Chroogloeocystis siderophila 5.2 s.c.1: one gene and its partner. The protein of the gene in region 1 interacts with the protein of each later gene in a pairwise test. Links are inferred from orthologs where the notes say so. Each region holds a gene or a part of one and is shown in the gene's direction. Other genes may lie near its edges. The genes, in order: rlmN and ftsZ.

Region 1 (3,121 bases):
CAAATCAGTGGTGTATTCGGAAATGCATCTTTAACAAACAATGTCGGTCCCCACCCCGAATGTCCGCAAATGACATCAGGAATGAATTGACGTGCTTTCAATTGTTCAGCTATTTTATAGACTGCTTGTCCGTGTAATACTGCACTTTCCAATGGTCTAACATAATGATGTGTTGATGGATGCGGGTTGCGACTTGGCTCAAAAATTGCTTTGTAAATATTTGGTAGCGAAACATCTTGATTTTTAGTACAAAAAACAACTTGATTGTTTGGATCGCTAGCAAGCACTTGTGCAATATGACGATATTGCGCTGGAAAATTGGTATGAAGAAATAATATGCGCATCTATATTAAATCGTTTGAATTATCAGTAAGTTTTATGCAGTGATCACAGAATATTTGATTTTATAGAATTACCGCAGGTATGTATACAATTAGACTTGCGTTTAAGGCTATATAAAATCCCCCAACTGCGGGCAGGGCAATTTCATTGTCAGGGTAAAAAAACTAAACTAATCTCAAAGCTCATCATCTTGGGAGCAATATTAGGTTACTGTTGAAACTCTACCAAGCGACTGAACAGATTTTCAATACTCAACGCGGTTATCGTCGCCTCTATCTAAGTCTATCGCCCTGCTTTATTGTTAATTCAGCAAGTCGCCTCGATTTCAACCGCTATGCGATGCTTGGCTAATCTAATTCGACCTTGTTTTCCTTCAGCTACAATGAAACAGCCCTGCCAGAATTGGGCGGATGTTGATGAGGTTGAGTTCTCCTAGTTCTGAGCGAGAAGATAAGGGAAAAACTTTATTCATGGAGTTAGGGGCAGACATACGACATACTCTGAAATGCCGCTTGTTTTAATCTAAAATCTTAAATTCAATTATGAGTAGTCAAAGTATAAATCAAACGCTAGAGACAACAATACCGATCGCCGCACCGCAACCACTGTTGGGTTTAAGTTTGCCTGAATTAACGGATTGGGTAGTTTCTCAAGGACAACCTGCGTATCGCGGACGACAGCTATACGAGTGGATTTACAAAAAAGGCGTGCGATCACTTGTAGATATTTCTGTGTTTCCCAAAACTTGGCGTGCGGCGGTTGCTGATGTTTCAATTGGGCGATCGCAAATCCACTACCGTTCGGTTGCACCGGATGAAACCGTAAAATATCTTCTGCAACTTGCGGATGGAAAAATTATTGAAACTGTTGGTATTCCCACTGAAAAGCGCCTCACAGTTTGTGTTTCTACGCAAGTTGGTTGTCCGATGGCGTGCGATTTTTGCGCGACAGGAAAAGGCGGCTTTATGCGTAACTTAGTAGTACACGAAATTATCGACCAAGTTTTAACTGTTCAAGAAGACTTGCAACGCCGTGTTAGTCATATTGTTTTTATGGGTATGGGTGAACCGTTGCTAAATACCGCACATGTCGTCGCCGCAGTCAAATCTTTAAATCAAGATGTTGGCATCGGACAGCGTGGAATGACAATTTCTACAGTTGGTATTCCTGGGCATATCATACGCTTAGCACAGTATCAACTCCAAGCGACCCTTGCTGTTAGCCTTCATGCTGCTAATCAAGCACTGCGAGAAAAATTGATTCCGAGTGCGCGTCATTATCCGTTAGAAAATTTAATCGACGAATGCCGTCAATACGTACAAATGACTGGTCGCCGAATTACTTTTGAGTACATTCTCTTGGCTGGAGTAAATGACAATATAAAACAAGCAGCCGAGTTAGCTCAACTGCTACGTGGGTTTCAAACTCACGTTAACTTAATCCCCTATAACCCCATTCGGGAAGCGGACTACCAACGTCCCACTTTTCGCGGAATTCAAGCTTTTGTTGACGTCTTGCATCAACATCAAATTGCTGTTAGTGTGCGTTACTCGCGTGGTTTGGAGGCTGATGCTGCTTGTGGGCAATTGCGGGCAACGCAAGCTTAGACGCTCAGCATCTACACCTGGCGCGTAAGCTTCTACTACTTTACCTGTTTCAGCACAAGTCACCATCAAGTAATCGCAGCAGGAGCATTGTGTCCGGATCAATCGACTTTGGGGTATATGATGGCGTTCACCCTCACTGCCGCAGTTAGGACACCTAATTTTTTGTACAAGCATTTTAAACCTCTGGAAGCAAGCAGTTTTAAAAAAGAAAATTTAACTTGGCAAATTAATGAATATACAGGATTAAACAAAAAGCAACAAATCTTAACTTTGTAGCTAAATTGTGACCTAGTTATCTAAGAAATCTGTTTCTCCTATACCTAGCTTGCCATTACACAAACGAAGTTGTCATATAACCTGGGGGATAGAAAGTAACAAAATAGTTTTGAATTTACTTTTATTTTTGCTGATCCCCGACTATATTTCTCTTGTATTGTACTGTTTTAATCTAATTTATGTAGATATTTAACTTTAAATTCAATTTTAATTAAATGGCTTTGCAAAAACTGTTGTCTGCATAACAAAGCAACCTCTAATTTGCCTTATAGTGGCGCTTTCGCCATCTATATTTAACATTTACTTAAGATTTCGGTTCTGCCCAGGGATAGATTAACGAGTAGTAAAAAACTAAAAATGCCGATTTCAGTATCGGCACCTGTCAATCACGTCTAATTAATACTAGATAATTTCTACCTTAAGAAGGATGAAAATAATTATAAATTTCTTGCGCTAGGTGTGAACCAATTCCTGGTGCGGCGGCTAATTGCTCTGGCGTCGCTTGACGAATATAGTCAATCGAGCGGAAATGAGCTAAAAGCTGTTTTTGTCGGTGATATCCCAAACCAGGAATTTCATCTAAGCGCGATCGCCGTAATTTATCATTACGCTGCTGGCGGTGGAAAGTAACAGCAAAACGGTGTGCTTCATCGCGCAAGCGTCGTAGTAATTGTACTCCTGGTTGTTCGGCTTCAGTTAGTAAGGGCTGCGACTCGCCTGGTAAGAAAATTTCTTCGCGCTGCTTCGCAAGGCTAACGACGCGCAACTCATCCATTAAATTCATTTCTTGCAATACCGCCACAACGGAGGATAACTGTCCCTTACCACCATCAATCATCACAAGATCAGGCCAATCAGGATTACCTACGCGCTGTAGTTGCAGATCTTCGGCATAC
Region 2 (3,130 bases), on another replicon or contig:
TGGAAACGGTTAAACCTGATACGCCACACCAGTAAGGTTAGTGTCAATATGTCAAGATGTATAAGCACAATTCGTGATTTTTCTTTATAGTAAAGATTTTTTTTGCGTTTTTTTACCTGCAATGTCCCTCAAATTCAATAGAGAACTGTCTTGTAAACCAAGTATAGTAAACTTATTCAAGAAGTTTTAATACTGGCGAATCCACAAGTAAAATCATTATTTTTCAAAGCAAAAAGAGTTGAGTTCATTTAATTAAATTGATAAAGAGGATAGTGTAGGCTATTTCCTATGCAGGATATCGCATTCTCAATTGTCGAAAGTCGCTAGGCGATCATGAAAACAGTGTAGCAGTGCATGAAAAAGTAAAAGTATTGGCAAGCAAAGTTAACTACATGCGAAAATTTTACAGAAGATTTAATGAAATAAACACATTATCATCAATTAGAGTAGCGTGACAATTCCACAAACAAAGTTGTTTTATCAAAACTATCAACGCTTCACTTTGGATTGAAAGATAAATCATTTATAAAGGTGAATTTATTAATTCTATTAATTATGTGTAACTCAATCAATTGCCAAAACTTAATATGTAGCCTTGAGTACTTGGCAAAGGGATTTGCTATTTACCAGTAAACACAATATTATAAATTCGATTAGGAACACCAACGAAAAGAGTTAGCAATTTGTATACACTCAGATTTTTATAAAGAACCGCAGCAATCCAATTGCTGTATTGACTCTACTTAAACTAGTAACAATACTAAGTTTCTAGCGATAGAGCGACATTTACAGTCATACCGAAGATCGATGGCAGAGTCAGAGGCGGTCAACCTATAGTAGACTCTTAGAAAAATCAAATCTAAAAAGTTGTTTACATATCCTTGTTAATGCCAATGGTGCTTAATAGTAAAAGAGAGCCTACGGATAAAAGCTCACAATCTACAGGACAGCCAGGCTATTCGCTGACTGTTAACTCGAATAATCCTTTTAACTCGTCAGGGATTCATTTTGGACAAAATTACGATTCTAAAGGAGTTCCTGAAGCAGACGATCAATTCGATGATATCGTGCCAGGTCGAGTCGCCAATATTAAAGTTATCGGTGTTGGTGGTGGTGGTGGTAATGCAGTTAACCGGATGATTGCCAGCCAAGTAAGTGGCATTGAGTTTTGGTCAATCAATACCGATGCCCAAGCTTTAACGAACACGTCGGCGACTCGGCGGTTGCAAATTGGACAAAAGCTGACACGCGGTTTAGGTGCAGGTGGTAATCCAGCGATCGGTCAAAAAGCTGCCGAAGAATCGCGTGAGGAAATTGCCGCAGCTTTAGAAAATGCCGATCTTGTTTTTATTACTGCTGGTATGGGTGGCGGAACAGGGACAGGCGCAGCACCAATCGTGGCAGAAGTTGCAAAAGAATTAGGTGCATTGACGGTGGGAGTGATTACACGTCCTTTTATGTTTGAAGGGCGGCGGCGTACCTCACAAGCCGAACAAGGTATTGAGGCACTTCAAAGCCGTGTAGATACGCTAATTGTTATTCCTAATGATAAGCTGCTTTCGGTCATTTCAGAACAAACACCTGTACAAGAAGCTTTTCGGATTGCAGATGATATCCTCCGGCAAGGCGTACAAGGAATTTCTGACATTATTACAATCCCAGGATTAGTAAACGTTGACTTTGCAGATGTCCGCGCTATTATGGCAGACGCAGGTTCCGCATTAATGGGCATTGGTATTGGTTCCGGCAAATCGCGCGCTAGAGAAGCCGCCAACGCAGCAATTTCGTCACCTCTGCTCGAATCTTCGATTGAAGGAGCTAAAGGCGTCGTTTTTAATATTACTGGCGGTCACGATCTAACCTTACACGAAGTCAATGCCGCAGCTGAGACAATTTATGAAGTTGTGGACCCTAACGCCAATATTATTTTTGGTGCAGTTATCGACGAAAAACTACAAGGTGAAATACGAATTACAGTAATTGCTACAGGATTTTCTACAGAAGCTGCTGCCGAACCACAAGCAAGTACGCGAGTCATCTCGAAGCCGCAACCACAAGCCACACCAAGCGCACCATCTTCTCCCACAATTGAGATAGAAACAATAGAAAAGCCAGGTTTGGATATTCCTGAGTTTCTCCAAAGAAGGCGCAATCCTCGGTCTTGAGGCAAAGCGTAGACGTTAAAGCCACGTCTATGCCCGCACTGCTTTTAACTCCAACCACTGAATCACCTGTTCGCCTAAGCGAGTACCCTCTAGATGATCAATTTCCCGAATGCCCGTAGGACTTGTGACGTTGACTTCGGTAAGGTAGCCGCCAATCACATCGATCCCCACAAAATATAAGCCGTCTTGGTGCAATTTCTTGGCAATATCGGCGCACATAGATTGTTCGCGTTCGGTAATGCCAATTTGAGCTACAGTCCCACCTGCTGCCATATTGTTACGAAACTCATTTCCCGACGAAAGTCGATTGAGTGCGCCAATAGGTTTACCGTCAAGGAGAATAATCCTTTTGTCGCCTTCTTGGGCAGCGGGTAAGTAAGTTTGTACCATAACGGGTACGCTGCCTTGCAAGGTACTTAACTCAACCATCGAGTTAAAATTGCGATCGCCTGCTTCTAAATACAGAATTCCTTCTCCGGCTTTATTTCCCAAAGGTTTCAGAATTGCTGCGCCTTGTGCCTCGACAAACTCGCGGATTGTTTGTTTATTAGAACTGACAATCGTTTCTGGAATCCAGTCGGTAAATTGCAGCGCATACATTTTTTCGTTAGCTGCCCTGATCCCTTGGGGATCATTGATAACTAAGGTTTTCGCAGAATCGATATAATCCAAAATGTATGTCGCATAAAGGTAAGAAACCGTTACCGGTGGATCGGTACGCATAAAAACGGCGTCCATGCTTTCTAAGGGGGCGAAAGTGCGATCGCTTAACTCAAACCAAGGATTCTCCGCAACCCATCGTCCTTGCGCGAGTTGCACAGGTTTTAGCTGTACTCGTTCTAATACAGCCCAAGCTTTACCAGTGATAACACTTAACAAGTTTGCTTGAGTTACCCAAATAGAATGACCTAGCGCTTGTGCGGCTTCCATCAAGGCGACGCTCGTATCATGTCCTGGATCGAGCC

Evidence for each region.
Region 2: the proteins of rlmN (region 1) and ftsZ interact in binary tests that used the Escherichia coli proteins (3 or more experiments, as listed by UniProt). The link is inferred for Chroogloeocystis siderophila 5.2 s.c.1 from one-to-one orthologs.

What each region holds. Positions count from the first base shown.
Region 1 is NZ_MRCC01000006.1:2,547-5,667, forward strand. The notes cover bases 131-2,916. They hold rlmN (dual-specificity RNA methyltransferase RlmN), read left to right. Parts: upstream 131-884; coding sequence 885-1,949; downstream 1,950-2,916. Other genes in these bases: NIES1031_RS08065 (glycosyltransferase family 4 protein), read right to left, coding at 131-344; NIES1031_RS24245 (hypothetical protein), read left to right, coding at 556-693; uvrC (excinuclease ABC subunit UvrC), read right to left, coding at 2,644-2,916. In the rest of the region: more of NIES1031_RS08065, read right to left, coding at 1-130; more of uvrC, read right to left, coding at 2,917-3,121.
Region 2 is NZ_MRCC01000014.1:71,325-74,454, forward strand. Bases 235-3,029 are described here. They hold ftsZ (cell division protein FtsZ), read left to right. Parts: upstream 235-893; coding sequence 894-2,165; downstream 2,166-3,029. Other genes in these bases: gshB (glutathione synthase), read right to left, coding at 2,193-3,029. Outside these bases: NIES1031_RS16850 (cell division protein FtsQ/DivIB), read left to right, coding at 1-35; more of gshB, read right to left, coding at 3,030-3,130. UniProt on the Escherichia coli protein: Essential cell division protein that forms a contractile ring structure (Z ring) at the future cell division site. The regulation of the ring assembly controls the timing and the location of cell division.